4 regions of the Streptomyces sp. NPDC048718 genome follow, and region 1 is predicted to be linked to each of the others. Evidence: riboswitches for the same ligand, from Rfam matches in the RefSeq annotation. Region 1 holds a riboswitch; each other region holds the start of a gene.
What was found. A riboswitch is a leader RNA that binds a small molecule or an ion and turns the genes downstream of it on or off. The one in region 1 is predicted to bind cobalamin.

Region 1 (7,455 bases):
TGGCGATCTCGATGAGCATCGTCTTGAGGATCTGGGCCTTCTCGACCTGGCCCCAGCCGGGGGCGGTCGGGACGAACCAGCTGGACTCGGCGGCGGTCGCCGGGACGGCGGTGGCCGGGTCGCTCTTCAGCGGGGCGAGGGCCGCCTTGTTGTTCGGCAGGTTGCCCTTGGCGACGAGGCCCTTCTGGCCCTCGGCGCCCGTGAAGGCGGCGATCCACTCGGCGGCGACGTCCTGCGCCTTGGACTTGACCGGGACGGCCAGGTCCGAGCCGCCGAGGAAGACCGGGAGGTTCTTGCCGGACGGGCCGGGCATGACGAAGTTCTCGAGCTTGTCCTTCAGACCGCCGACCTTGTCGGTCTTCGGGTCGGCGGCGGTGGCGCCCTCCCAGCCGGCGGCGAAGATCGTCGCGGACTTGCCCTGGCCGAAGACGACGGGACGGTCGGCCTCGTCCTTCGTCTTGTCGCCGTGCATGTACTTGTCGACGATGTTCTTGTACTCCGTCAGGCCCTTGAGGGACTCGGTGGAGGAGAGGTTGGCCTTCCAGGTCTCGCCGTCCTGCTTGGCGATGGAGCCGCCGGCGTCGTAGACGAAGGACATCGCGGCGTACCAGTCCGGCGACGGCTGGTACCAGGCGCTGAACTTGTCGCCCTTCTTCTTCTGGATGGCGTCGAGCGCGGCGGTCAGCTCGGCCCAGGTCTTCGGGGCGGCCTTGACGCCCGCCTCGGTGGCGACGTCCTTGCGCCAGGTGCCCACGCGGCCACCGGCGTAGTACGGGACGCCGTAGGTCTTGCCGTTGTAGGTGACCGAGTCCTTGAGGGCGTCGAGCCACTTGTCGGAGTTCTCGAACTTCGACGGGTCGACCTCGGCGAAGGCACCCTTGGCCATGTAGCTGATCATCTCGGAGTTGCCCATCTCGACAACGTCCGGGGCCTTGTCGGTCGCGAGCACCGCGTCGAGCTTGGTGTTCTTGTCCGGCCAGCCGTAGTACTCGTGCTTGATCTTGATGCCCGGGTGCTTCTTGGCCACCGTGTCGTCGGCGGCCTTGACCAGCTCCGGCCAGTTGTTCTGGGCGTCGACCGTCAGCCAGACGGTCAGCTCCTTGGCGTCGCCGCCGGCCTTCGCACCGCCCTTGTCGTCGCCGCCACCACACGCCGCGATACCGACCATCATGCCCGCGACACCGATCGCCGCGATGAGCTTGCGCTTCACGCCACCCTCCTCAGGGATGCCTGCTCCCCCTGACCCACCACGCGAAGACGTACGTCGAGTACAGCTGTGGGGCCGGGACCTGGTCTTTAATGGTTTAGACCAGTACCCGGAGCTTGGCCTAGACCTTTAGGGGTGTCAAGGGTGTATAAGAAGGGCAGTCGCGTCCGTTATCGGACCGACACCTGAGGGAGGGCGATGACCCTCGACCGGTCCGTGCCACCATGTGAGCCGCGACAGACGGAGGAGCCGGTGACGGCAGCAGCACAGGAGTCGGGAAGGCGGGCCATGGCCACGGACGCGGGCAGTACGGAGACGGACAGCGGGATCGCCACCCGCACCGCGCGCGTACCCAAGTACTACCGCCTCAAGCGCCACTTGCTCGACATGACGGAGACCCTGCCGCCCGGCACCCCGGTGCCGCCCGAGCGCACCCTGGCCGCCGAATTCGACACCTCGCGCACCACCGTACGCCAGGCCCTCCAGGAGCTGGTCGTCGAAGGCCGCCTTGAGCGCATCCAGGGCAAGGGCACCTTCGTGGCCAAGCCCAAGGTCTCCCAGGCCCTCCAGCTCACCTCGTACACCGAGGACATGCGCGCCCAGGGCCTCGAACCCACCTCCCAGCTCCTCGACATCGGGTACGTGACGGCCGACGACACCCTCGCCGGGCTGCTCGACATCTCCCCCGGCGGCCGGGTGCTGCGCATCGAGCGGCTGCGGCTCGCGAGCGGCGAGCCGATGGCGATCGAGACGACGCACCTCTCGGCCAAGCGCTTCCCCGCGCTGCGCCGCTCCCTCGTCAAGTACACCTCGCTCTACACGGCCCTGGCCGAGGTGTACGACGTGCACCTGGCCGAGGCGGAGGAGACCATCGAGACCTCGCTGGCCACCCCGCGCGAGGCCGGGCTGCTCGGCACCGATGTCGGTCTGCCGATGCTGATGCTCTCCCGCCACTCCGTGGACCGGCGGGGCGAGCCGGTCGAGTGGGTGCGCTCGGTCTACCGGGGCGACCGGTACAAGTTCGTCGCCCGCCTCCAGCGCCCGCTGGACTGACCCGCGACCCCTCCCGTTTTCTCCCGCTTTCCCCCTGCCGCGGCGAACGGCCGCGCTCCCCCTTGCGGAGCGTGGCCGTTCGCCGTTTTCACGCCACGCACCGGAAGCGCTCTCGCCACATCCGGTCCACATATTGAGATTTGGCGACACTAATTGGTCTACTCCAGGCCAATCATGACCAGATATGGCCGGATTCAATCGAAAACGAGTCCCTGGCGAGTCGCATCCGTTATGCGGGAAAGGGTTACGCGGAGGTGAGCCCGTCCCCTAGATTTCCCACCCATTACGCGGTGATCACCAAGGGGACGGACGGCCATGTCACAAGCCACGCAACAAGGAAAACCACCAGTCGTCACACCCCTGAGGGTGGTGATCGGGCTCCTCCTCGTCGCACCCTTCGTGGCGATGCTGTGGGTGGGCTCCTACGCGAAGGTGGACCCCACCTTCATCGGCATCCCGTTCTTCTACTGGTACCAGATGCTGTGGGTGCTCATCTCCACGGCTCTCACCGTGATCGCCTACCTGCTGTGGCAGTCCGACCAGCGTGCGCGCAAGGGGGGTGACGCGAAGTGAAGGACGGCGTGAACGGCGTCGCGCTCGGCGTCTTCATCTTCTTCTTCCTGGCCGTCACGGTCATGGGCTTCCTGGCGGCCAAGTGGCGCCGCCCCACCAACGAGAACAGCCTCGACGAATGGGGTCTGGGCGGTCGCTCGTTCGGCACCTGGATCACCTGGTTCCTGCTCGGCGGCGACCTCTACACCGCGTACACCTTCGTCGCCGTCCCGGCGGCCATCTACGCGGCGGGCGCGGCCGGCTTCTTCGCCGTGCCGTACACCATCCTGGTCTACCCGCTGATCTTCACCTTCCTGCCCCGCCTGTGGTCGGTCTCCCACAAGCACGGCTACGTCACCACCTCGGACTTCGTGCGCGGACGGTTCGGTTCCCGGGGTCTGTCGCTGGCGGTCGCCGTCACCGGCATCCTCGCGACCATGCCGTACATCGCGCTCCAGCTGGTCGGCATCCAGGCCGTCCTGGACGTGATGGGCGTCGGCGGCGGCGAGAACACCAACTGGTTCGTCAAGGACCTGCCGCTGCTCATCGCCTTCGGCGTGCTGGCCGCGTACACCTACTCGTCCGGTCTGCGGGCGCCCGCGCTGATCGCGTTCGTCAAGGACACCCTGATCTACATCGTCATCGCGGTGGCGATCATCTACATCCCGATCAAGCTGGGCGGCTTCGACGAGATCTTCGCCAAGTCGAGCGAGGCGTTCGCCACGACCAACCCCGCCACCGGCAAGCCGCGCGGCACGCTGGCCCCCGGCGAGGCGGGCCAGTGGACGTACGCCACGCTGGCGCTCGGCTCGGCGCTCGCGCTGTTCATGTACCCGCACTCGATCACCGCGACGCTCTCCTCCAAGAGCCGCAACGTGATCCGCCGCAACACCACCATCCTGCCGCTGTACTCGCTGATGCTGGGCCTGCTCGCGCTGCTCGGCTTCATGGCGATCGCGGCCGGGGTGAAGGTGAGCAACGGTCAGCTCGCCATCCCGCAGCTCTTCGAGGACATGTTCCCGGACTGGTTCGCGGGCGTGGCCTTCGCCGCGATCGGCATCGGCGCGCTCGTGCCGGCCGCGATCATGTCGATCGCCGCGGCCAACCTCTTCACCCGCAACATCTACAAGGACTTCATCAAGCCGAACGCGACCGCCGAGCAGGAGACCAAGGTCTCCAAGCTGGTCTCGCTCCTGGTGAAGGTCGGCGCCCTGATCTTCGTCCTCACCATGGACAAGACCGTCGCCATCAACTTCCAGCTGCTGGGCGGCATCTGGATCCTGCAGACCTTCCCGGCCCTGGTCGGCGGCCTGTTCACCCGCTGGTTCCACCGCTGGGCGCTGCTCGTCGGCTGGGGCGTCGGCATGATCTACGGCACAGCCGCCGCATACGGGGTGGCGAGCCCCACGCAGAAGCACTTCGGCGGCTCGTCGGCGGAGATCCCGGGCATCGGCGAGATCGGCTACATCGGCCTCACCGCCTTCACCCTGAACGTGATCGTCACCGTCGTCCTCACCCTGGTGCTGCGCGCCGTCGGGACGCCGGACGGGGTCGACGAGACCTCGCCGGAGGACTACACGGCGGACGCCGGCGACAAGGGTGTCGTCACCGAGCTGCCGAAGGTCGGCGCCGGGCACTGACGCCTCGGCCGACCGCGACAGCGACACGGAGCAGTTCCGGGGCCGCCGGGCCTTCCCGAGGGAAAGCCCGGCGGCCCCGCCCGTTCTCCCGCGAGTATGAACGGATGAACTCTCGTACGTTTTTGACCAGCCGCCCGCTGCTTCTGCCCTTGGCCCTGCCCCTGGCGCTGGCCCTCACCGGCTGCGGCAGCGTGATCGCCGGCGCCCCCTCCCAGGCCGAGCTGGAGGAGCGCGCCGGGTACGCGCAGCTCTCCCTGGACCATGTGTACGTCACGGAGATCGAGGGCTTCACCCTCGCCCGCCAGTCGGTCGGCGTCATGGGCGACGACGGCTTCCAGGCCACGTACGTCGCCAAGGACGGCACCCAGGTCACCCTCGGCGCCGATCGCGGCACCTTCACCGACCAGGACTGCGCCGCCTCCCCGAAGTCCGCCCCCTGCGCGCCGGAGAAGCCCGGCTGGTACCGCACGTCCGACGGACAGCACACGTACATCCGCGTCGAGGACGGCGTACGGATCACCCTCGGCGCCCCGCTCACCGTCGGCAAGGACCGGCTGCGTGCCGCCGCCGAGCGGGCGCACCGGGCCGACGCCCGCGAACTCGACGACGTGCTGCCCGAGAAGCCGGCGGGCGGCGGGGCACCCGTACAGCGCGGCGATCTGCCCGCGGAGGGCGACGGCGCGCCCGACAACAGCGTGGGGGTCGGTGGCTGAAATTCTCCCGCGCCGGCCCTCTGCCCCCGACAGACTGGCCTCCATGGACTTCACGATCAGAGCAGCGCGCCCCGAGGACTACGAGCGCCTCGGCGAGATCACCGTACGGGCCTACCGCGACGACGGCTTCCTGGCGTTCGGCGAGGCCGACGGCTATACGGACCTGCTGCGCGACGTGGCCGGGCGCGCCGCCGAGGCGGAGGTGCTCGTCGCGGTCGACGCGGCGGAGACGGTCCTCGGAGGGGTGACCTTCACCACCGGGGGCGAGAAGTGGGCGGACACCGCCCGCGCGGACGAGGCCGAATTCCGGATGCTGGCCGTCGACCACGCGGCCCGCGGCCGGGGCGTCGGCGAGGCGCTGGTGCGGGCGTGCGTGGACCGCGCGCGGGCCGTCCCCCGCTGCGCGCGGATCGTCCTGTCCACTCAGCGGACCATGACCAAAGCGCACCGGGTCTACGCCCGGCTCGGCTTCGTCCGGGCCCCCGAGCGGGACTGGCAGCCCGTTCCCGGGGTGGACTTCACCCTGCTCTCCTACGGTCTGGAGCTGCGGGACACGGTCTGAGGCCTGACGCCGGGACACAACATGTGGGGGGTGCCGCAAGCGGCGCCCCCCACATGTATGCTCGTCCTCGCTGTCGTCGCAGGGGAATCCGGTGGAAATCCGGAACTGTCCCGCAACGGTATGGTTCGTGCTCTTTCGCGCGGCCGGAGTCCGAAGACCTGTGGACAGCGCACCCGGTCCGTCCGTTCCGGGTGCCACAGACGTCCGGGCCTCGCGGAGTGGGCCGGTGGACGCGGCGCGCCGCGCGTATCCCGGCCCCCGCTCGTCCCCGTATCCCCCGTGCAGGCCACGAGCCGAGCGAGGGAGAGCCCCCAGTGACCATCGCGCCCGCCGATCCGGCTTCGGCTGTATCTTCCGAGGAGATCGCGGCCCAGAGCGACGGCCCCGGAACCGCGCTGCTGCGGATCCTGACCGACCTCACCGCCGACCTCACCGACACCGACCCCGGCCGGGTCGCCGCCGCCGCGCTGCGCGGCCGGCACCCCGGCTCGGACACGGCGGAGCTGCGCGAACTCGCCACCGAGGCGGCGGCCGGCCTGATCGCCGAGGACCCCGCGTACTCGCGGCTCGCCGCCCGGCTGCTCACGCTCACCATCGCCGAGGAGGCGGCCGGACAGGGCGCGGTCTCCTTCTCCGAGTCCGTCGCCACCGGTCACCGCGAGGGTCTGATCGCCGACCGGACCGCGGAATTCGTGGCCCTGCACGCCGACCGGCTCGACGCCGCGATCGACCCGGCCGGCGACGACCGCTTCGGGTACTTCGGTCTGCGCACCCTGTACTCCCGCTACCTGCTGCGCCACCCGATCACCCGCAAGGTGATCGAGACGCCGCAGCACTTCATGCTGCGGGTCGCCGCCGGTCTCGCCGAGGACGACAGCGTGCGCGCGCTGGAGGAGGTCGCGGCGCTGTACGGGCTGATGAGCCGGCTCGACTACCTGCCGTCCTCCCCCACGCTGTTCAACTCCGGCACCCGCCACCCGCAGATGTCGTCCTGCTACCTCCTCGACTCCCCGAAGGACGAGCTGGACTCCATCTACGACCGCTACCACCAGGTCGCGCGCCTGTCGAAGCACGCGGGCGGCATCGGTCTCGCGTACTCCCGCATCCGCGCCCGCGGCTCGCTGATCCGCGGCACCAACGGCCACTCCAACGGCATCGTCCCGTTCCTGAAGACGCTGGACGCCTCCGTCGCCGCGGTGAACCAGGGCGGCCGGCGCAAGGGCGCCGCCGCGGTCTACCTGGAGACCTGGCACGCGGACATCGAGGAGTTCCTGGAGCTGCGCGACAACACGGGCGAGGACGCCCGGCGCACCCACAACCTCAACCTGGCGCACTGGATCCCCGACGAGTTCATGCGCCGGGTGAACGCGGACGCCGACTGGTCACTGTTCTCCCCGGCCGACGTGCCCGAGCTGGTCGACCTGTACGGCGCGGAGTTCGACGCCGCGTACGTCGCGGCCGAGGCGAAGGGCCTGGCCCGCAAGACGCTGCCGGCCCGCGAGCTGTACGGCCGGATGATGCGTACCCTCGCGCAGACCGGCAACGGCTGGATGACCTTCAAGGACGCCGCCAACCGGACCGCGAACCAGACCGCCGAGCCCGGCTCGGTCGTCCACTCCTCGAACCTCTGCACCGAGATCATCGAGGTCACGGACGACGGCGAGACCGCCGTGTGCAACCTCGGCTCGGTCAACCTGGGCGCCTTCGTCGACACGGCCACCGGCGAAC
Region 2 (7,455 bases), on a different contig from region 1:
CCGTCGCCCCGAACCCGTCGCCGTCGTCGGCATCGGCGCCGACGGCTGGCCCGGGCTCGCCGCCGCCGCGCGCCGCATCCTGTGCGCCGCCCACGTGCTGATCGGCGGCCCCCGCCAGCTCGACCTGCTGCCCGAGGACGCCTGCCCCGGCGAACGTGTCCCCTGGCCGAGCCCGCTGCGCCCCGCCGTCCCCGGGCTGATCGAGGGGTACGCGCGCGAGGGCCGCCGGATCGCGGTCCTGGCCAGCGGCGACCCGTTCTTCCACGGCATCGGCCGCACCCTCACCGAGCTGATCGGCCACGACCGGCTGTACATCCAGCCGCACCCGTCGTCCGTGTCGTACGCCTGCGCCCGGCTCGGCTGGCCCCTGGAGGCCACCGAGACCATCTCCCTGGTGGGCAGGCCCCTCGACGCGCTCACCGCCGCTCTGCACGACGGCCGCCGGCTGCTGCTGCTCGGCGAGGGGCCCGAGAGCCCGGCGCGGGTCGCGGCGCTGCTGCGCGAGCGCGGCTGGGGCGGCACCCGGATCCGGGTCCTGGAGCAGCTCGGCGGGCCCACCGAACGGATCGTCGACGGCGCCGCCGCCGACTGGCCGTACGCGCGCGTGGACGCGCTCCACGTCCTCGCCCTCGACTGCGTCCGCGACCCGGACGCGCTGCGGCTCGGCGCCGTACCGGGGCTGCCGGACGAGGCGTACGAGCACGACGGGCAGCTCACCAAGCGGTACGTGCGGGCCGCCACCCTCGCCGCTCTCGCGCCCGCCCCCGGCGAACTCCTCTGGGACGTCGGCGGCGGCTCCGGCTCCATCGGCGTCGAATGGATGCGGGCCCACCGCTCCTGCCGCGCGATCACGATCGAGAAGTCGCCCGAGCGCGCCGCCCGTATCGCGCGCAACGCGGCGGCGCTCGGCGTACCGGCGCTGGAGGTCGTCACCGGCCCCGCGCCCGCCTCCCTCGCCGGGCTGCCCGCCCCCGACGCGATCTTCATCGGCGGCGGGCTCACCGCCCCCGGCCTCCTCGACGCCTGCTGGGACGCGCTCCCGGCGGGCGGCCGGCTGGTCGCCAACACCGTCACCCTGGAGTCCGAGGCCCTGCTCGCCGACCACTACCGGCGGTTCGGCGGCGAACTGGTCCGGCTCGCGGTCGCCGCGGCCGTGCCGGTCGGCGGCTTCACCGGCTGGCGCCAGGCGATGCCCGTCACCCAGTGGTCCGTAACGAAGGGTTCCCCCGCAGCATGACCGTCTACTTCATCGGCGCGGGCCCCGGCGCCGCCGACCTCATCACCGTGCGCGGCGCGCGCACCCTCGCGGCGTGCGGGGTGTGCCTGTACGCGGGCTCGCTCGTGCCGCGCGAACTGCTGGCCGAGTGCCCGCCGGACGCGCGGCTCGTCGACACCGCGCGCATGGACCTCGACCAGATCGTCGCCGAGATCGCCACCGCCCACGCGGCCGGCCTGGACGTGGCCCGGCTGCACTCCGGCGACCCGTCCGTCTTCAGCGCCATGGCCGAGCAGATGCGCCGCCTGGACGCGGCGGGCATCCCGTACGAGGTCGTGCCCGGCGTCCCGGCCTTCGCCGCCGCCGCGGCGGCGCTCAAGCGGGAACTGACCGTGCCGACCGTCGGCCAGACCGTCGTCCTCACCCGGATCGCGCAGCAGGCCACGCCCATGCCCGAGGGCGAGGACCTGGCCACCCTCGGCAGGAGCGGTGCGCTGCTCGTCCTGCACCTGGGCGCGCGGTACGCCGAGCGGATCGTCTCCGAGCTGCTGCCGCACTATGGCGCGGACTGTCCCGCCGCCGTCGTCGCGATGGCCAGCCGGCCGGACGAGATCGTGCTGCGCGGCACCCTCGCGGATATCGCGCAGCAGGTGGAGGCGGCCGGGATCACCAAGACCGCCGTGATTCTGGTGGGGCGCACGCTGGCCGCGTCGGAGTTCCGCGACAGCCATCTGTACGACCCGGCCCGGGACCGCCACACCTGCTGATCCCTGGCACCGGGCCCCTGATCCCTGGCACCGGGCCCCTGGCCGCCGGCCCCTGACATCCGGGGCCTGGGCGGTCACCGGGGGCCCAGTCCAGGGGAGCCCGGGTGTCCGGCTCGTGGCTCAGGTATTGGGCCGCTTGCCGTGGTTGGCCTTCTTCTTCTTGCGCGCACGGCGCTTGTTGCCTCGCGTCGACATGGCGTCCTCCCTGCGTCGGGACCACGGACGATGAGCGGGGTGGACCGCCCGGCCCACCCCCGGCCAGCGTAGGTGCGGGGCATGGCGTCCGCATGTCGGCTGCGGGGGGCGGTCGCGATCCGGCATATGACCGTCCGCGCGCTGGTCGGGCCGGCATATGACTGGTCGCAGCCGGTCGCGGCCCGGCATATGACACGACGGCCCCGGTCCCGTACCCGTGAAGGGGTACGGGACCGGGGCCGTCGTGCCGATGCCGATCAGGCCGTCAAGCCATCAGGCCGCCGGTGCCGGGGCCGGAGTACGGGTGCCGACCGAGGCCAGCAGCCGTTCGGCGAGCAGGCCGAACGCGAGCGCGAACACCACCCACAGCGTCGCCTGGACGCCGAGGCTCGCGACCCGGAACTCCCACAGCACCGCCGCGGGGAAGTCCGGCTGGACCGCGTCCCCGTTGTCGGGCAGGAACACACAGGCGAGCACGGTCGCGGCGACGAAGCCCGCGCCCGCCACGACCGTCGCGTTCCAGTTGCCGAGGCGCGGGGCGAGCCGGCGGCCCGCGACGACGGCGGCGATGCCGAGTAGCACGCTCAGCAGGATCATCAGGAAGTACAGCGTGGTGCGCTGCCCGATGGTGTCCGGATTGCCGACGGCGGGCGGGGTGGCCGGGTACTTCAGGAACGGCACCAGGGTGACCGTCGTGAAGGCCGTCGCCGCGACGAGCGTGGCGGTGGCCTTCGGGCCGAAGCGGCCGGCCCGGCCGAGCACGAAGCAGAACGCGAGGGAGGTGATGCCGCCGAGGGCGACACCGTAGACGAGGACGCCGGTGGCGAGACCCGCCGTGGACTGGAGGTCACGGCTGACGATCTCCTCCTCGTCCGTCTTTTCAGTGCCTGCTTCCGCCGGGCCCGCACCCCCGTGGGTGTGGGCGGCGGTGTGTTCGTGCGCGGAGGCCGCTTCCTCGACGGCGATGGAGGCGTCGACGGACGGCTCACCGGCGACATAGGCGACACCGAAGGCGAACAGTCCGGCGAGCAGGCCCGCGAGCATGCCGCGGGCCAGTAGCTTCCCGACGAGGGAGCCCAGCGGGGTACCGGCACCGCTCTTCGCACCGTCGGCGGAAGACGGGGCGGAAGAGGTCGAAGGGGCGGGGGGCGAAGGTGATGACGAGGACGACATGTGCGTGAAGTCCCGTCAGTGGCAGGGGAATCCGAGCAGATGACGCCCGTCGTGCACCCACTCGTGCACGTCGCTGCCCGCGAACACGGACGTCGCGCCCTGCTCGGCGCCGACGAAGTAGAGCGCGACGAGCAACAGCAGCCCGCCGAACAGAGCCCAGGGCAGCACGGAGCGGAGCGGCAGGGACACCGGAACGGTGACGGCGGGGGTGGACGGAACGGCGGTGGACGCCGCGATGGCCTCGGCCATGGTGGAACCTCCTCGGGAACTCGCGTCCCATACGGTGGTGCGCGACGACGGTCGTCGGGTCTGACTCACCGCCGTCGGGCGCACGGTTCGGGATGCCGGAGGGGGCATACCGGGCGCGTGGTCCGGGAGCGGCTCACAGTGGCGCGACCGTGCCGGATTCACACCGGACTTCCGTCTCGCCGTCGTCGTTCTATGGAAATGTCAACCGACCGTACCGTGCCGGACACCGTGCGCCAAGAGCACCTGGGAAGCCGGACGTTGAGGGATGGATCACCATGGCCGTCCAGCTTTTTCTGATAGCCCCGGGTATGAACGAGGCGCTGCGCGAGGCCCGGTTCGACGACGCGGGGCCGGTGGAGACGCGGGCGGAGCCGCTGTGCGTCGGGCCGAGGGCGCGGGTGGTCTGTTCGCCGTCCGGGCGGTGCCGGGCGACGGCCGCCGCGTTCGGTCTGGAGCGGTACGAGGAGGTGCCGGCGCTCGCCGGGTGCGCGATGGGGCGCTGGCGGGGACGCCGGCTCGACGAGGTGGCCGCCGCCGAACCGGAGGCCGTGGCCGCCTGGCTCGGCGACCCGGGCTCAGCGCCGCACGGCGGCGAGTCGCTGCGCCAGGTGCGCGCCCGGGTCGCCGAGTGGATGGACGCTCTGGCCGCGAACGACCCGGGGGCGCGGGTGTGGGCGGTCGTCGAGCCGGATGTGATCCGTGCGGCGATCGCCCACGCGCTCGGCGCGCCGGAGGAGGTCTTCTGGCGGCTGGACGTACGCCCAGCCTCGCGCGTCTCGCTCACCGGCCGGGCCGGCCGGTGGAATCTCCAACTCGACACCCAAGTGGCCTGACTTCGCACGAAGGTGACGCACAGTCAATTCAAGCTGGTACGCGTGAGATCGAGGAACTCCTCGTCCGTCACGCCCAGTCGGCGGGCCTCGCCGACCAAGGCGCGCAGCCGCTCCACGAGATGGGCGCGGTCGGGAGCCTCGGCGCCCTGCATGATCACGGCGCCACGACCTCGGCGCAGCTCGATCAGTCCCTCCTCGCGCAGCCGCTGGTAGCCGCGCAACACGGTGTGGACGTTGACGCCCAGCGAATCGGCGAGTTCGCGGGCGGCGGGCAGGCGTTCACCGGGTTCGGCGCTGCCGTCGGCGAGGGCGCCGCGGACACAGGCGGCGATCTGGTCGCCGAGCGGGACGGCGGAGGCGGGGTCGACCCTGAAGAGCACGGTCAGATCCTCTCGTCGTCAGCGGCCGGGCCCATCGGCCCGCCGGTCGGCCCGTGATCGGAAGCGGCGCGCTCGCGAAGGGTGTTGAGCAGCGCCGCCGCCGTCCCGGCGTCCGGCACCGTCACGGCGAACTCGCGGCCGCTCGGCCGCCGTATGACCAGCGCCTCGCCGCCGCGCAGCACGAGGCCCGTCCGGTGCGGACGGACTCGGTAGCCCCAACCCCCGAAATCCGCTACGGGGTTGATGTCGCGGGCGATCGCCGCGGTGATGTCGGAGAGCGGGACACGGATCCGGGGCCGGGGGAGCACGGAGGAGACGACCGTCAGGCCGCGCCGGTCGACCGTCACCCTGATCCGGGCCAGGGCGAGCCCGGGCACACCGATGACCGGGCCGAGCAGGCCGAGCGGGGCGGACGGCCAGGGAGTAAGGGCGAGGGCGCCGAGCCCGGCGACGATGAAGGCGACAGCGAGCAGGCTCAGGAAGGGGGAGGCGACGCCGCGCGACCAGCCCGCCACCTCGCCTGTGCCCAGGTCGATCCGGTCCGCCGCCGGGGCGTCGGCGGACCCGGCGGCCGGGTCCTTGGGGACGAGTCGGGTCAGGCCGAGGCCCACGAGCGCGGCGAGAGCGCCGGCGACGGTGCCGAGGCTGACCAGGGTGAACGGGAAGTCGGCCCCGGCCGCGTCGGCGACATCGAGATTGCCCCGGAGGAGCAGGGGGGCCAGCGTGCCGGTGAACCCGGCCGTGGCCCAGGCGCCCCAGAGCGAGAAGCGCCGCACCCACAGCACCCAGCCGGCGCCGAACGCGAGCAGCACGACCGTGCTGCCGACGGCGTAGGCGCCGAGTCCGGTGAATCCGTCGGGGCGATCGCCGGCCCCGGAGAAGTGGGTGGCCAGCGGGTCCGGCAGGCGGTCGTACCAGGTGGCGAGGAGTGACAGATAGACGGCGAGCACGAGCGCGAACGGCGCGGCGGCGAGCACGCGGAGACGGTTCACGAGACCCTCCCTTGGTTCTAGTTGTTAGCACTCTACTAGAACAAGTAGGTGTTGTGCGGGTGGGTTTCCCCCTTGTGGGGGAGTGGGGGTGGGCGTACGGTGTCCTGCGTGATGAGACGAGACGTCTCGTCGCATCTCATGCGTCTCATGCGCCGCACACCCCTGTCGCCCAGCCCTGGAGGTCGCTCTGTTCCGCGTCCAACTCGCCGATGTCACCCAGCGCTACGACGACCGGCACGTTCACGACCGGATCGTCCTCGACCGGGTCTCCCTCTCTCTCCACGCGGGCGAACGCGTCGGCGTCGTCGGGGACAACGGCGCCGGAAAGTCCACCCTGTTGCGCCTGCTCGCGGGCCGCGAGACACCCGTCCACGGCACCGTCACCGTCGAGTCCCCCGGCGGACTCGGCTATCTCCCGCAGACCTTGGAGCTGCCTGCCGCCGCCGACCCCGGCGCCGCGACCGTCGGCGACGTGATCGACCACGCGCTCAGTGAGATACGGGAGTTGGAGGCGCGCATCCGGGCGGCGGAGGCCGCTCTCGCCACAGCCGAAGACGACGTCACGGCCGATGCCCTCGACGCGTACGCCGCCCTGACCGCCGCCTACGAAGCGCGCGGCGGCGTGGACGCCGACCGGCGGGTCGATATCGTGTTGCGCCGGCTCGGCGCGCGCGAACCCCTCGACCGCGCCCGCCCGCTCGCCCCCCTCTCCGGCGGTCTGCGCTCCCGGCTCGCCCTCGCCGCGACCCTCGCCGCCGACCCCGAACTCCTCCTTCTCGACGAGCCGACCAACGATCTCGACGACGAGGCCGTGGCCTGGCTGGAGGAGCGGCTGCGCGGACACCGCGGCACGGTCGTCGCCGTCACCCACGACCGCGCCTTCCTCGACCGGGTCACCACCGCGATCCTGGAAGTCGACCACGAGACCCGCACGGTGCGCCGCTACGGCAACGGCTACCCCGGCTATCTCGCGGGCCGCGCCGCCGACCGGGCGCGGCGGGAGCGGGAGTACGAGGAGTGGCGCGCCGAACGGGAACGGGGAGCCGCACTCGCCGAACGCGACACCGGGCGTCTTGCCGCCATCCCCCGCAAGGGACCGCGTGGCTTCAGCGGCGCCGGTGCGTTCCGGGCCCGGTCACGGACCCATGGGGCGATGAGCCGGATCCGTACCGCCCGCACCCGGCTGCGCGTACTCGACGAGAACCCGGTGCCCCGGCCCCCGGACCCGCTGCGCTTCACCGCCCGCTTCGGCACGCCGGGCGCAGGCGGCGACGGCGACGGCGGAGTCGGCGGAGCCGGAGCGACCCCGACTCCGCCGACTGTCATCGACGTCAAGGGAGTTCGGGTCGACGGACGGCTGTGCGTCGACGCGCTTCACCTCGAACCCGCTGAGCGTCTCCTCGTCACCGGACCCAATGGGGCAGGGAAATCAACCTTGTTGGCGCTCCTGGCGGGCGAACTCCTCCCGGACGCCGGAACCGTGACCGCCCCAGGTCCCGAACGGGTCGGGCTGCTCCGTCAGGACACGGCCGGGACCGCCGACCCGCGCCCGCTGGCGATCGCCTTCGGCGCGGGACGGGAGGAGGAACTTCTCGCGCTCGGTCTGTTCGCCGCCCGTGACCTCACCGTCCCGGTCCGCCTGCTGTCCGC
Region 3 (7,455 bases), on a different contig from region 1:
GGGGAGCCCCGGCAGCCGGCCCGCGAGGGCGAGGGCCAAGGTGGCGGGCAGTTTGCAGGCCCGCGCCGCGCCGGGGCCGGTGCGGGCGCGCAGTTCGGGGAGCCACACGGCGCCGTCCGCCGTGGCGCGGCAGACCGCGCCGCCGCGGGCCGCCAGCAGTTCACCGGGCCGGCCACGCAGGCCGTCCTCCGGGTGGCCGCCGTGCAGGAACCATTCGGCTCCGAGCAGTTCGTCCGGCACACCGGGTTGCGAGTCGGCGGCGCGCAGGGTGCGCAGGACCGTATCGGTGTCCTCCTCCCAGGAGATGCGGCGCTGCTCCTGGCGGAGGAAGGGACGGGTGCGCACCGGCCCGGTCTGCGGGCGCGGCCGGGCTCCGGCGGCGAACCGTTCGACGGCGAGGTGGACGGCGGTCATGGCCGCGTCGGACAGCTCGTTGCGGTACAGGTCGCTCTTGCCCGCCTCCGGGACGCAAAAGCCGGCCGTCGCCCAGACATCGCCGGCGTCCATCTCCTCGGCGGCCTGGAGGACGGTCACGCCCCACTCGGTGGCGCCCTCGAGGATCGCCCGGTCCAGCGAGGACGGTCCGCGGTCGCCCACCGGCCCCGGATGGACGATCAGACAGGGGCGGCCGGACCACACGTCGCGGGGCACGACGGTCTTCAGCATGGGGGCGAGGACCAGGTCGGGCGTGTGCCGTCCGACGGCGGCCCGTACCGCGTCCCCGTCGGGGGTGATCTCGACGGAGACGGCGTGCCCGCGGTCCCCCAGCTCGGCCCTGACCCGCTGGGTGAGGGAGTTGTAGCCGCTGGCGATGAGCAGAACGCGCATGGCCGCCCTTCCGGATCGTCGGGGAAGGCCCCGCACCGGACGGCAGGCGGGTGCCGGACACCCCTGGCGATCGTCGGACATCCCGGGCGGCGCGGACGGCGGCGCATCTCCCGGCTCACTCGATCGGGAGGCGATTTCCGACCACTTGGCGGCCCGCTCGCCACTCCGGCGGACGCGGTGGGAGCGGGGCCGCGCGGAGGGCCCCGCGTAAAGGACGCGCAGGGTGCCGGGCGAGCCAGGTGTACGGAGGCGGTGCACGGGGGCTTCGCCTTCGCCCGTACACCGCCTTGGGGACCGGCTACTTGCTGACCGCGAAGCGCATCAGGGCGTGCTCGTCGCCCTGCTTGATCTTGCCCGTCTCGTTGATCACTTCGAGCTTCCAGACGCCGCCTATCCTGGTCGCCTTGGCCACGGCGCAGGCGTTGTCCTGGGTCAGCAGGCTGGGCCAGATGTCGGCGACCTGCTGGGAGCTGCCGCCGGTCGCGTCGTAGACCTTGAAGCTGATGTTGCGGGCCTTCTGGAAGGAGCTGCCCTTCTTGTACGCGGCGGCGACGAACACGATCGACGTGATGGGCGCCGGGAGCTTGGCGAACTCGACGGTCACCGTCTCGTCGTCGCCGTCGCCGTGGCCGGTCTGGTTGTCGCCGCTGTGCAGCAGCGAACCGTTGCCCATCGGGTCGAGCGAGTCGAGCCCGGCGAGCCGGACCGGGTCGCCGCCCTGCATGGCGATGGCGATCAGGTCGAGGTCGGTGCCGGTCTTGCGGCGCAGCCGGCCCAGCACGCCGCCGGAGCTGCCGGCGGTGGGGTCCCAGGAGACACCGATGGACAGATGGGTCACCCCGTCCAGGTCCGCGGGGCCGTCTTCCTTGGTCAGCGTGATCATGCGCGGTCATCCTCAGTCGAAGGGGCCAGTCCCCGCAGAGTGTGCCTGACCGCGCGTCCGTTCCCCACGGAGGGGCCCCTTTTGATACGCGATCGGCACCGGTGACGGCGCCGGGCGACGGCCGGGGACCACCGGTGCGGCCCCCTGTCGATTGTCAAGCCTGTGGTAATTTGCCCAGGCCAGTCGCACCTTTGTACGTACGAACAACGTAGGTACACGGGTCAGGGAATCCGGTGGGAGTCCGGAACTGACGCGCAGCGGTAAGGGTGACGGGCGGAGCACGGCCACTGGGTCCCGACGGACCTGGGAAGGCGTTCCGTCCGGACGAACCCGAGTCCGAAGACCTGCTGGCGGCCCCGGCGCCCTGACAGGCGGTCCGGGGAGCACCGTACGACAGGCTTCGCGCATGAGCCGTGGACACAGAGGACTCTCCCGTGCCCCTCGCACACCCCGCCCGTTTCGCCGTGCCGCTTCTGGCCGGTGCCGTACTCCTCACCGGCTGCGGCGCCGGCAGGCCGCCGGCCGCCGCTCCGGCTCCCGCGTCCTCGGCGGCGGGGGCGGGGGCCGCCTCCGGCTATCCGGTGGCGCTCGACAACTGCGGACAGCGGATCACGATCGACCGCCCGCCGAGCCGGGCCGTCGCCCTCGACCAGGGCTCGGCCGAGATCCTGCTGGCGCTCGGGCTCGCCGACCGCATGGTGGGCACGGCCACCTGGACGGACCCGGTGCTCAAGGGCCTGGAGAAAGAGAACGCCAAGGTCCCCCGGCTCGCCGAGCGCTATCCCTCCTTCGAGAAGGTGCTGGACACCGAACCCGACTTCGTCAGCGCCTCGTTCCTCTACACCCTGGGCAAGGGCGGCGTGGCGCCCCGCGAGCGGTTCGGCGCCCTCGGCGTGCCCACGTATCTCTCCCCCTCCGACTGCGTCGGCAAGGACAACAGCGGTGACGGCGACGGGGTCCGTACCCGGCCGCTGACGATGGACGACGTGTACGGCGAGATACGCGACCTGGGCCGGGTGTTCGGGGTGCCCGAGCGCGCCGGGGAACTCGTCGGCGAGCTGCGGGACCGGGTCACGAAGGCGACGGCGGGCGCGGGCTTCGGGCGCGCCTCCGTCCTGTACTGGTACTCCGACTCACAGGGGCCGTACATGGCCGGCTGCTGCGGAGCGCCCGGGATCGTCAGCCGGACCCTCGGGGTGCGCAACGTCTTCGACGACACCCATGAGGAATGGCCTCAGATCAACTGGGAGACGGTGGCCGAGCGGGACCCGGACGTCCTGGTGATCGCCGATCTGACCCGCAAGGCGCAGTCCGCCGAGAGCGCCGCAAAGAAGATCGAGTTCCTGGAATCCCACCCCGTCACCAGGAACATGACGGCGGTACGGAAGAAGCGGTACGTGATCCTCGGCGGCCAGGCGCTGAACCCCACCCCGCGCACCGTCGAGAGCATCGAGAAGGTGGCCGCCGCACTGCGGACGTACGGATTCGCGAAGTGACCCGGTCCCGGCCCAGGACGTGGTTCCGGCCCAGGACGTGGTTCCGGCCCAGGACGTGGTTCCGGTCCCGGCCCCGGCTGCTGTCACCGGTCGCCGGGGCGGCGGGGATCGCGCTGCTGTGCGCGTCGGTCGCCGTCGCCCTCACCATCGGCCCCACCGACATCCGGGTGGCCGAGGTGCGCTCCGTGGTCACCGCCCACCTGTCGGGCGGCTCCTCGGGACTCACCCCGATCCGGGACGGCATCGTCTGGAACCTGCGGCTGCCCCGGACCCTGCTCGCGGCCGTGTGCGGCGCCGGGCTCGCGGTGTGCGGCGCGGTGCTGCAGTCGCTGCTGCGCAATCCGCTCGCCGATCCGTTCGTCCTGGGTGTCTCCTCGGGCGCGTCGACCGGGGCGGTCGCGGTCGTGGTGCTCGGCCTCGGCGGGGGCGCGCTGTCCGTCACCGGGGGCGCGTTCCTCGGCGCGGTCTGCTCGTTCGCGCTGGTCGTGTCGCTCGGCCGGGTCCTCGGCGGCGGGACGGACCGGGTCGTGCTCGCCGGGGTCGCCGTGATGCAGCTGTTCTCCGCGCTCACCTCGTTCGTGGTGATGACCGCCGCCGACGCGGAGACCACCCGCGGAGTGCTGTTCTGGCTGCTCGGCTCGCTCGCCGGCGCCGACTGGACCGATGCCGGCGCCGGCTGCGCGGCGCTGGTGGCGGCCCTGCTGGTGTGCGGCGGATCCGTACGGACGCTGGACGCCCTCGCGTTCGGCGAGGACGCCGCGACGTCGCTCGGGGTACAGGTGGCCCGGACCCGGATGATCCTGCTGTCGGTGACCGCGCTGCTCACCGCCGTGCTGGTCTCCTCGGCGGGGGCGATCGGCTTCGTCGGCCTGGTCCTGCCGCACGCGGTCCGGGCGCTGACCGGTCCCGGGCACGCCCGGCTGCTGCCGCTGACGGCGGTGGCCGGGGCGGTCTTTCTGGTCTGGGCCGACACCGTGGCCCGTACCGTACTCGACCCGCAGGAGGTGCCGGTCGGCGTGGTGACCTCGCTGATCGGGGTGCCGGTCTTCGTTCTCGTCCTGTCCCGTACGCACGCGCGAGGCGGGCGGTGAGCGGGGTGGCGGCGGCCGGGCGGGGCGGGCTGCGGGCCGACCGGGTCGCGCGCTCGGCGGGCGGTGTCCTCGTCGTCGACGGGGTGAGCATCGTGGCGCGTCCGGGCACGGTCACCGGTCTGCTCGGCCCGAACGGCTCGGGCAAGTCCACCCTGCTGCGGCTGCTCGCCGGGATCCTGGCCCCGGACACCGGGGTCGTCACGCTCGACGGCGATCCCCTGGGCGGTCTGTCCCGGCGCGCCGTGGCCAGGCGCCTGGCCACGGTCGAGCAGCACGCCGACACCCAGGTCGATCTGACGGTGGCCGAGGTGGTACGGCTCGGCCGGATCCCGCACCGCCGGGCGTGGGCGCCGCCTTCGGCGGCCGACGAGACGGCGGTGCGCTCGGCGCTGGCCCGTACCGGACTCGCCGACCGGGCGGACCGGACCTGGCGCACCCTCTCGGGCGGCGAGCGGCAGCGGGTCCAGATCGCCCGGGCGCTCGCCCAGGAACCGCGCGAGCTGCTGCTCGACGAGCCCACCAACCATCTGGACGTACGCCACCAACTGGACCTGCTGGAACTGGTCTCGGAGCCGGGCCCGGACCTGACCACCGTCGTCGCGCTGCACGATCTGAACCTGGCGGCGATGTACTGCGATCACCTCGTGGTGCTGCGGGCGGGGCGGGTGGTGGCGGCCGGCCCGGCGGCGGAGGTGCTCACCGAGGAGCTCATCGCCTCGGTGTACGGGGTCCGGGCCGAGGTCACCCGCCCCGGACCCGGCGGCCGGCCCCATGTCCGTTTTCTCGGTACGACGGCCGCCCGGGGCGTGTGACGTACCAGAGCGTGAGATGTGCGGGGCGTGTGGCGTACGGGGGCGTGCGCCCGGCCGGCGACGGGCGGGCATCGGTCACGGGCCCTGGCGGACCGCCCGGTCAGACCGTGGCGGAGGGACGTTCCCGGCGGACGCGCGCGCTCCGCCCGCCGCGCGGACCGGAACCGGGGGTCCGGGCGGCGGGCCCGGTTCCGGTCCGCGCCGCGGGAGCGTTGCCCGGTGCGGCGGCCCGCCCGGGCCGCCGGCCGTCGCCGTCGTAGCCGCCGGAGGCACCGAGAGACATGAGGAGTTCCCGGGTGCGCAACCCCAGATGCAGGGTGATGCGATCCGCCCCGTTGTCCAGGTCGAGCCCGGTGATCTCCTGGATCTGCCGCAACCGGTAGTACAGCGAGGTGCGGTGGATCCGCAGCGCCTCGGCGGCCCTGGGTACCGATCCGGCTTGATCGAGGAAGCACCGCAGGGTCTCCTCCAGCCTCGGCCCGCAACCGGACTCCAGCAGCGCGCGCAGCGGTCCGGGGAGCAGCGACTCGTTCAGGGCCCGGTCCGGCAGGTGCAGGAGCACGGCGAGCTCGCCGAGTTCCTCCCAGGACCCGACCCCCTTGAGCGAGGGCATCCGGCGGGCGGCGCGCACCGCGACGAGCGCCTGCTCGTGAGAGGTCCGCGCGCCGGCGAGACCCGTCTGGTGACCGCCGGTGCCGACGACGGGCGCGGCCGACGCGTCGGGGCACGTGCCGAGACCTTCCAGGATGCGCCGGGACTGCGTCTGGAGCTGCTCGGGCGTCAGCGGCCGGTCGGCGAGCTGGAGCAGGACGGCCCGGTCCGGCAGGACCGCGAAGACGCCGTGCGCCGACCGGGTGCGGCGGCTGTCCTCCACCACCCCGCGCAGGACGTCCGACACCTGGCCCGGAGACACCCGGGCGCCGGCCAGCTGCACCACGCCGACCACCGCGTGGGGCGCGTCCGGGAGCCGCATGTCGTCCACCAGTCGCCGGCGGGCCTCGGCGCGCGCCGCCGGGTCCGGCCCCAGCAGCGCCAGGAGCAGTTCCTGCTCCCTTCTCTTCTCCGCGTGGGCCAGGACCTGCTCGGCGTAGACCCGGCCGGCAATGGCGGGGGTCGCACGGGCGACGGCGTCGATCGCCTCCGGATCCAGCCGCGCGTCCGGTACGACGATCGTCAGCAGACCGAGGAAATGGCCGCGCTCGCGCAGCGGCACGCAGTAGCGGGTGAGCAGCCCGAGATCGTCCCGCCCCGCGACGAAACCCGGCCGGGACCACTGGGCGACGCCCTGGTCGAGGACGTGACGGGCGACCTCGTGACCGGCCCGTCCCTGCAACAGGCTGTACACGCGTGCCGGGTCGGCGTCACCGAAGTGCCGGCTCGAACAGATGCCTCTGATCTGAGGGTCGGCCAGGGCCACGGACCGGCCGAGCGACTCCGCGAGCTCGTCGATCAGTTCCTGGAGTACGGCACTGCCGACGGGGGCTCGCCGCAACGTTTCGGCCATGGCAGTCCTCATTCGTGGTCGTCTCTCCGCGACGCCGGGACCGGTGGGCCGGGGTGCGGCGCGCGTTGTCCGCGCCGCGTTCCCGTACCGCGTCGCTCCGGTCTTGTACGTCCTTGAGACACCGTGACACCGCCGTGATGCCCCTCCCTGCGGAACTCTTGTCCGTGCCCGCAGAAAACGCGGGATCGTCGCCCACTCGCCGCGCACCGGCTCAGGCCGAGGTCGTTTCCTCAGAGTGCGGCCGTCCGGCCGATCCGGGACCCCTGCGCCGGCCGGGAGCCGCGTACCAGCGGACCGGTGAGCCGTCCTCGCTCGCCCGCATCGGATGATCCGGCAGGCCGGCCCGGGCATGCCGGGCGTGGGGCGCCGGCATCAGCGTGTCGGGCGGCTCGCGGGCGTCGTAGAGGTGGTCCGTGAAAAGGGGCGACTCGCTCAGGACCAGCTCGGCCCAGGCCAGGGACATCCGGTCGAGAAAGGGAATCCAGCCCTGAGGTGTCTCCACCACCGGTGGGTCGTCCTGCCCGATCCGGGTCAGGGGGATTCCCCAGGAGGCGCGGTCCTGGTTCTCACGGCGGAAGACCGGTACGCCTTCCTGGGCGTCATCGACGTACAGGCCGGGTGGTTCGGCCCGTGGGTCCCGTTGCCGCCGGGGCGGGTCGTCCCGGCGGCGGCCGAAAGCGCCCGCCCGGCCCTGGCGCGGGCGCCCCGGCGGATCACTCGTGCGGTTCCGCGATGGCGAGGGGGCCCTGCCGTCGCCATTCGCCCGGGGACATCCCGTAGGCCGCCTGGAAACGGCGGCTGAAGTGGCTCGGTGTGCTGAATCCGCACCGGGCGGAGACCG
Region 4 (7,455 bases), on a different contig from region 1:
GCTACGAGACCGGCGACATGGCGCGCTGCGACACCTTCCGCTAGAAATCGCCCGGCGGATCGGGGTCGGCGCCACCGACGAGGAAAGGCGAGAGCACATGACCACGACGCCCGACATCTGCCCGGCCCTGCTCTACACGGACGCCAGGGCCGCCATCGAGCAGCTCACGACGGCGTTCGGCTTCACCGCGGACGCCGTGTACGAGGACGAGGACGGCCGGGTGGCGCACGCCGAGCTGTCGTACGGCAACGGGAGGGTGATGCTCGGCAGCCGGGGCACCGGCAGCCGTTACGACACGATCATGGCCGGCGGCGGACCGGCCGGGGTGTACGTCCGGGTGACCGACATCGACGCGCACCACGCGCGGGCCGCCGCCGCGGGCGCCGAGATCCTGATGCCGCCGACGGACCAGGACTACGGCTCGCGCGACTACATGGCCCAAGACGCCGAGGGCAACGTCTGGAGTTTCGGGACGTACGCCCCGGGCACGCCCGCCGGGTAACCCGGGGGGCTGTCCTTCGGATCAGGCGCCGCCCGTGTGGACCTGGAAGGCGGCCCGGCGGACCGCCTTCGCCAGGGCCGGGTCGGGGTGCGCGGCGGCGAGGGCGACCAGGACCTGGACCGTACGGGGGTGGCCGACGGCCCGGACCTCGTCGAGGAGCGCCGGGACGGTGCCCTGGACGGCGGACTCCAGGTGGCGGACGAGCAGATCGCTCTCGCCGTGGTCAGTGACGGCGGCGGCGGTGTCCACCCACAGCCAGGTGGCCTCTTCGCGGGTCAGCACCTCGGCGGCCTCGTCCGGGTCGGCGCCCTCGTGCTCGGCGAGCCAGAGCAGCGCGTACGGGCGCAGCGACGGCTCGGCGACGGTGGCGCGGACCACGGGCTCGGCGGGCGCTCCGACGACCCGCAGCGCCTCGAAGGCGAGGCCGCGCAGCAGGGCGTCCTCGCCGCGGGCGACGGTGATCAGTTCGGCGATGGCGGCGGCGAGGGTACGGGCGGCGAGCCAGGCCCGGTATTCGTCGCGGGCCGGTCCCGGGGTGAGCCGAGCGCAGCCGCGGAGCATGTCCTCGGCTGACTGCTCGATGTTGCCGGCCGGGCTCTGGGCGGCGACGCAGATCTGTTCCAGCTTGACCCAGACCGCCCAGTTGCCGAGCGGGGTGAGGGTGGCCTGCCGGCCGCCTTCGCCCTCGCCGAGGGTGAGGGCGCCGACGGCCGCGAGGCCTTCGAGGGCCCAGTCGAGCAGGGCGGGAAGCCCGTCGACGGCGGCCGGGTCCCGTTCGGTGACGGGAACCGGGGCCATCGACTCCGGCGCGACACCGGGGGCGGGGACCTCGCAGCGCCCCTCGCGCAGTTCGTCGACGCGCTGGCCCAGCAGGTCCAGGAGGGCCGGCACGGCGACCGGCCCGGCGGACAGCTGGAGCAGCGAGAGGGCCTGCGGGACGGCCTCGACGACCTCGGCGACGGCGCCGGGCGCCACCGCCTCGGGCGCCGGGTGCGCCAGCGACCAGGCGTCGAAGAGCGCGACCCAGCCGCGCAGGACGGCGGTGTCGTCGCGGTCCCAGGCATGCAGCCGCCAGCCCGGGCGGGCGGTGCCGTCGTGCAGTTCGACCAGCCCGGCGAGGCGGGCCCGGTCCCAGCAGGCCCGGACCTCGGCCGGGGTCAGGCCGAGGGCGTCGGCGGCCGCCGCCCCGTCCTGGGGCGCGGTCCGCGCCCGCTGGTCGTCGGCGGCCCAGCGGGCGAGCCGCACCGCGTCCGCGAGCAGGGTCCGTGCCTGGTGGGCCAGAACGGCGCGGGGCGGTGTGCCCTCGGGCGGCCGTGGCGCGGGGCGGGTGCGCCGGTTCGTCACGGCCCCCCGCGCGGTGGCGAGTGGCCGCGGACGGACGAGTCGGAGTCTGGAGTTGCGCGCCAATGGTTCATCGGGCTTTCGAGACGTCACGGGGGCAGTCTTCCCGCTGATCGCCCGAAAGCCCAATCGGAAGGGGAGACGCCGCCGCCCTGGCCCCGGTTTCGTGTCCGGAGGGTCCCGAAAGCCCCGTACGGACCCGTTTCGACCTCTGTTCTACGACCCTCTGTTCGAGATCGGGAACCGGCCGGCCTCCGCAGGAGGGGGCGTGGGTCCTAGACAAGGGGGGTGAGGAAGCGGCGCAGCGCCTCCTCGTAGCGGACCGGGTCGGCGTTCCACATCGCGGCGTGCGGGGCGTCGCGGACCGTGGTGAGGGTGACGAGGTCGGGGCGGAGTTCGGCGAGCCGGCGCGAGGGGCCCCAGGGGGCGATGGTGTCGTCCGGGCCGTGGAAGAGGAGCGTGGGGACGCGTGCGCCGCCGGGGTCGGCGGCGTCCCGCAGCCGGTCGCCGTGCGGGCCGGTCCGGCCCTGGGCGGCGCGGACGGCGAGCGGCAGGAGCGGGGCGGGGACCCGGTGGGCGGCGGCCAGGTTGCGCACGGTGGCCTCCCAGTCGAGGACCGGGGAGTCGAGGACGAGCCCGCGGATCCGGCCACGCACGCCGGAGTGCGCGGCGGCGTACAGGGCCATCGAGGCGCCGGTGCCGAAGCCGTGCAGGATGACCTGGGCCGCGCCGCGGCGGACGGCGTAGCGGATGGCCGCGTCGACGTCGCGCCACTCGGAGTCGCCGAGGTGGGCGAGTCCGTCGGGGGACGGCGGGGCGCCCGGGTCGCCTCGGTAGGCGGGAATGAGGACGGGGACGCGGCGGCGGTGGAAGAAGGGGACGAGATTGAGCGGGTGCTCGCGGGTGGTGCCGAGCCCGTGCAGGGCGATCACCCAGGTGCCGCGGGCGCCGGGGACGAGCCAGGCGGGCAGGGGGCCGAGTTCGCCGGGGATCTGGACGTCCTCGTAGCCGACGGCGAGGGCGGTTTCGGGGGTGCCTCGGTGGAGCTGGGGGGTGAGCCGGACCCGGGCGCCGGCGGCGGGGATGCCGGACTCGATCCGTTCGAGGCGGCGCACCACGGTGTCGGCGGCGTGCGGGACCCGGTCGAGGACGGGGCCGACGACGGCGTGCAGGCCGTCGCCGCCGTCGATGCCGTACGTGCCGGGGCGCAGCGTGGCCAGGCTGCGGGTGAGGGTGATCCGGTCGGGGTCGGCGGAATGGACGGTGAGCCGTGGTTCGCCGGGGAAGGGGCGTCCGGGCGGCGCGCCGAGGGCGACGTCGCAGGCGTACCGGCCGGCCGCCACCGCGGCCGCGCCGAGACCGAGCACTGTGGTGACGGCCGCTGCCGCCGCTGTAGCCGGGCGCACGCTCCCAGTGTCGGCGGGGCCCGCGCACCCTGCCATCGGACGCTCTCGTTCGAGTGACAAGGGTCTCGCCGACGGGGTCCTTCGTACGAGTGAAGGCCGACCGAGGGGCGTCCAGGGGGTGATACGGGGAGGGAACGGGAGGAGTGCCGCACCCCGGTTCGGCCCTTGGGAGGCCCCGGATGACCCGTGGTTACAGGGCGACCGCATCGTGGACGCCGTCCGGTCCGGAACACGGATCGCGCACAACCGGAATCTTCCGAACCCGGTTCGGGACACCACCGCGCCCGGCCCAGTTCACCTTCCGTTCACTCAGGTTGCCTAGGTTCGACGCGCCACTGACGTCAAACGATTGCCTGGGTAAATGGAACACATCACGCTGCTGCTCGCCATTGTGGTCGTGACAGCTCTCGTGTTCGATTTCACGAACGGTTTCCACGACACCGCCAACGCGATGGCGACGACCATCTCGACCGGTGCTCTCAAGCCCAAGACGGCGGTGGCCATGTCCGCCGTGCTGAACCTCGTCGGCGCCTTCCTCTCCGTGGAGGTCGCCAAGACGATCTCCGGCGGCATCATCAACGAAGAGGGCATCCGCACCGAAGTGATCTTCGCGGCGCTCGTCGGCGCCATCCTGTGGAATCTGCTGACCTGGCTGCTCGGCCTTCCGTCGAGCTCCTCGCACGCGCTGTTCGGCGGCCTCATCGGCGCCGCGGTGATGTCCGCCGGCTGGTCCGCGGTCAACGGCTCGACCATCGTCACCAAGGTCCTGCTCCCCGCGGTCGCCGCCCCGATCGTCGCCGGCCTCGCCGCGATGGTGGCCACCAAGCTGACGTACCGCATCAACGCCGCCCCCGAGGCCAAGGCCACGGCCAAGGGCTTCCGGGCCGGCCAGATCGCCTCCGCCGGTCTCGTCTCGCTCGCCCACGGCACCAACGACGCCCAGAAGACGATGGGCATCATCACCCTCGCCCTGGTCGCCAACGGCGTCCTCGTCCCCGGCTCCAACCCGCCGGTCTGGGTCATCGCCTCCGCCGGTGTCGCGATCGCGCTCGGCACCTACCTCGGCGGCTGGCGCATCATCCGCACCATGGGCAAGGGCCTCACCGACCTCCAGCCGCAGCAGGGCTTCGCCGCCCAGACCAGCGCCGCGACGGTCATCCTGGCCTCCTCGCACCTCGGCTTCTCCCTCTCCACCACCCAGTCCTGCTCGGGTGCCGTGATGGGCGCGGGCCTCGGCCGCAAGGGCGGTGTCGTCCGCTGGTCGACCGCCACCCGGATGTTCGCCGCCTGGGGTCTGACCCTGCCCGCCGCGGGCCTGGTCGGCGCCGGCGCCGAGTTCCTCACCAAGCAGGGCGACTGGGGCATCGTCACCGTCGCCGTCCTGCTGATCGCGGGCTCCGGAGTGATCTGGTCGCTGTCCCGCCGCAAGCCGGTCGACCAGCACAACGTGACCGCCGACGACCTCGACGCCCCGGCCGCTGCCGACGTCGAGCCGGCGGGTGTCGTCACCACCGCCATCGCGGCCGTCACCCCGCCCCCGCCGGCCGGCTCCGTCGCCGCCGTCAAGGACGAGGCCCTGAAGACCACCATCCCCTCCCCCGGCCCGACGGACCCGGCCGCCCCGCCGGCCGCTCCCGCCGCCGCGGTCTAAGGAACTGGAAGCACGCACATGAAGATCGACTGGGCAGCTCTCGGCTCCGTCTTCGGAGTCAGCCTCGTGACCACCGTCGCCCTCGTGGGCCTGTTCACCCTCGGTGTCGCCGCGCTCGCCAAGCAGGAGCGGGCCACCGCCGCGGGCGGCTCGGCCACTCTGGCCCGTACCGGCGCGTACGCCTGCTTCGCGCTCTGCGCGGCCGCCGTGGCCTACGGCATCTACCTGATCGTCGCCTGACCGGACACCGACGAGCACCACGAACACGCGCGCACACCACGCCGTCTGGGCGGCCCCACCTCCGGGTGGGGCCGCCCAGACGGCGTATGCGGGTTCGTGGCACTGCGCACAGTGACCAGGCGCAGGTCAAGCGCGGGTTGACGGGCCTTCCGGCCGCGTGGTGGACTGCCGGGGCCATTACGGCGGCATGGGGAGGAAGTCCGGTGTGATTCCGGCACGGTCCCGCCACTGTGACCGGTCCTCGCGGCCGGGAGTCAGGAACTCTCGCCGCCGATCACGTCGATCCAGGGCGCGGACCCTGAGTGAGGACACTGTGCCATGCCCGGCAACGGCTCCAGGACACCCCGAACCCGCCGCTTCTCCTCTCCCGCGGCCTCCCGCACCCGCTCTCCCCGTCTCTTCGCGTACGGAGCGGCCGCCGGCCTCGCCGCCGATCTGCTCGTGGGCGATCCCCGGCGCGGTCATCCGGTCGCCGCGTTCGGCCGGGCGGCGGGCGCCGTCGAGCACCGGATGCACCGGGACCACCGCGGCCGGGGCGCCCTCTACACCGCGCTGTGCGCCGGCTCCGCCGTGGCGCTCGGCGCCGTCGCGACCCGCGCGGTACGGGGCAGCGCCACCGCCACCGCCGCGCTGACCGCCGCCTCCGTGTGGGCCGTCGTCGGCGGGACGACGCTGGGCCGCGAGGCGCGCGCCATCGGCGGGGCGCTCGAAGCCGGGGATCTGGGGGTCGCCCGGGAGCGCATGCCGCATCTGGTCGGGCGCGACCCACAGGCGCTGGACGGGCCCGCGATGGCCCGCGCGGTCGTCGAGTCGGTCGCCGAGAACACCTCGGACGCCGTCGTCGGCGCCCTCTTCTGGGGCGCGGTCGCCGGTGTGCCGGGGCTGCTCGGGTTCCGGGCGGTCAACACGCTGGACGCGATGGTGGGCCACAAGTCCCCGCGCCACCGCCGGTTCGGCTGGGCCTCGGCCCGGCTCGACGATGTGGCGGGCTGGCCGGGTGCCCGGCTGACGGCCGTCCTCGCCACCGTCGCGGGCGACGATCCGCGCGGGGCGCTGCGGGCCTGGCGGGCGGACGCCGCCCGGCATCCGAGCCCCAACGCCGGCCCGGTGGAGGCCGCGTTCGCGGGGGCGCTCGGCGTCCGGCTCGGCGGCACCCTGTCGTACGGCGGGCGGGTCGAGCACCGGCCGGTGCTGAACGCGGCGGGACGGCCCGTCGAGGTCGCGGACATCGACCGGGCGGTACGGCTGTCGCGCCGGGTGACCTGGCTGACCCTGGCCGGCTGTGCCGGCGGCCGGCTCCTCGCGGGCGCGCTGCGCCGGCGCGGGGGTGCGGCGTGAGGGGCGGCGGTACGACGAAGGGCACGGCGGGCCGGAGCGGAGCGCGGGGCGGCGGGCTGCTCGTCGCGGGCACCACGTCCGACGCGGGCAAGAGCGTCGTCACGGCGGGGATCTGCCGGTGGCTGGTCCGCCAGGGCCTGAAGGTCGCGCCGTTCAAGGGCCAGAACATGTCCCTGAACTCCTTCGTGACCCGGGACGGCGCCGAGATCGGCCGCGCCCAGGCGATGCAGGCGCGGGCCGCGCGGGTCGAGCCGACCGCGCTGATGAACCCGGTGCTGCTCAAGCCCGGCAGCGACCGGTCCAGCCAGGTCGTCCTGATGGGCAAGCCGGTCGGCGAGATGAGCGCCCGCGGGTTCTTCGGGCGGGCCGGGCGGGCCGGGCAGACCAGTGGGTCCGAAGTGTCCGAGGGGCACCGGCGGGAGCTGTTCGAGCCGGTGTTCGCCGCGTTGGAGGAGCTGCGGCGGACCCACGACGCGGTGATCTGCGAGGGCGCGGGCAGTCCGGCGGAGATCAATCTGCGCCGCAGCGACATCGTCAACATGGGGATCGCGCGGGCCGCGCGGCTGCCCGTGGTGGTGGTCGGCGACATCGACCGGGGCGGGGTGTTCGCCCAGTTCTTCGGGACGACGGCGCTGCTCGCGCCAGAGGACCAGCGGCTGGTCGCCGGATATCTGGTGAACAAGTTCCGCGGCGACGTGTCGCTGCTCGAACCGGGCCTCGCCATGCTGGACGGGCTGACCGGGCGCCCCACGCTCGGCGTGCTGCCGTACGCCCACGGCCTCGGCATCGACGAGGAGGACGGGCTGCGGATCTCGCTGCGCGGCGCGGTCCGCGAGTCGGTCGTGGCGCCGCCGGTCGGCGAGGACGTGCTGCGGGTCGCGGTCTGTGCCGTTCCGCTGATGTCGAACTTCACGGACGTCGACGCGCTCGCCGCGGAGCCGGGCGTGGTGGTGCGGTTCGTGGACCGGGCGGAGGAG

Region 2: another riboswitch for cobalamin. It lies ahead of ACGFRB_RS18215 (CbtB-domain containing protein); the one in region 1 lies ahead of ACGFRB_RS08295 (ribonucleoside-diphosphate reductase subunit alpha).
Region 3: another riboswitch for cobalamin. It lies ahead of ACGFRB_RS24870 (ABC transporter substrate-binding protein); the one in region 1 lies ahead of ACGFRB_RS08295 (ribonucleoside-diphosphate reductase subunit alpha).
Region 4: another riboswitch for cobalamin. It lies ahead of ACGFRB_RS32510 (cobalamin biosynthesis protein); the one in region 1 lies ahead of ACGFRB_RS08295 (ribonucleoside-diphosphate reductase subunit alpha).

Annotation. Positions count from the first base shown of each region.
Region 1 covers NZ_JBICVG010000004.1:2,096-9,550, reverse strand. Annotated here, with positions in the region: gene ACGFRB_RS08325 (extracellular solute-binding protein) at 1-1,210, opposite strand, end outside; gene ACGFRB_RS08320 (GntR family transcriptional regulator) at 1,496-2,260, shown strand; gene ACGFRB_RS08315 (DUF3311 domain-containing protein) at 2,576-2,833, shown strand; gene mctP (monocarboxylate uptake permease MctP) at 2,830-4,452, shown strand; gene ACGFRB_RS08305 (hypothetical protein) at 4,557-5,165, shown strand; gene ACGFRB_RS08300 (GNAT family N-acetyltransferase) at 5,209-5,727, shown strand; cobalamin riboswitch at 5,776-5,908, shown strand; gene ACGFRB_RS08295 (ribonucleoside-diphosphate reductase subunit alpha) at 6,042-7,455, shown strand, end outside.
Region 2 covers NZ_JBICVG010000008.1:341,116-348,570, reverse strand. Annotated here, with positions in the region: gene cbiE (precorrin-6y C5,15-methyltransferase (decarboxylating) subunit CbiE) at 32-1,237, shown strand; gene cobM (precorrin-4 C(11)-methyltransferase) at 1,234-1,983, shown strand; gene ACGFRB_RS18225 (50S ribosomal protein bL37) at 2,104-2,178, opposite strand; gene ACGFRB_RS18220 (CbtA family protein) at 2,452-3,258, opposite strand; gene ACGFRB_RS18215 (CbtB-domain containing protein) at 3,367-3,600, opposite strand; cobalamin riboswitch at 3,636-3,818, opposite strand; gene ACGFRB_RS18210 (histidine phosphatase family protein) at 3,876-4,433, shown strand; gene ACGFRB_RS18205 (GntR family transcriptional regulator) at 4,457-4,813, opposite strand; gene ACGFRB_RS18200 (hypothetical protein) at 4,816-5,805, opposite strand; gene ACGFRB_RS18195 (ATP-binding cassette domain-containing protein) at 5,981-7,455, shown strand, end outside.
Region 3 covers NZ_JBICVG010000014.1:31,291-38,745, forward strand. Annotated here, with positions in the region: gene ACGFRB_RS24860 (enoyl-CoA hydratase-related protein) at 1-828, opposite strand, end outside; gene ACGFRB_RS24865 (TerD family protein) at 1,127-1,711, opposite strand; cobalamin riboswitch at 1,875-2,078, shown strand; gene ACGFRB_RS24870 (ABC transporter substrate-binding protein) at 2,146-3,207, shown strand; gene ACGFRB_RS24875 (iron chelate uptake ABC transporter family permease subunit) at 3,285-4,298, shown strand; gene ACGFRB_RS24880 (ABC transporter ATP-binding protein) at 4,295-5,110, shown strand; gene ACGFRB_RS24885 (PucR family transcriptional regulator) at 5,211-6,614, opposite strand; gene ACGFRB_RS24890 (hypothetical protein) at 6,826-7,119, opposite strand; gene ACGFRB_RS24895 (helix-turn-helix domain-containing protein) at 7,328-7,455, opposite strand, start outside.
Region 4 covers NZ_JBICVG010000027.1:35,791-43,245, forward strand. Annotated here, with positions in the region: gene ACGFRB_RS32480 (neutral zinc metallopeptidase) at 1-44, shown strand, start outside; gene ACGFRB_RS32485 (VOC family protein) at 98-502, shown strand; gene ACGFRB_RS32490 (hypothetical protein) at 524-1,936, opposite strand; gene ACGFRB_RS32495 (alpha/beta hydrolase) at 2,119-3,249, opposite strand; gene ACGFRB_RS32500 (anion permease) at 3,611-4,900, shown strand; gene ACGFRB_RS32505 (hypothetical protein) at 4,919-5,140, shown strand; cobalamin riboswitch at 5,293-5,427, shown strand; gene ACGFRB_RS32510 (cobalamin biosynthesis protein) at 5,459-6,478, shown strand; gene ACGFRB_RS32515 (cobyric acid synthase) at 6,475-7,455, shown strand, end outside.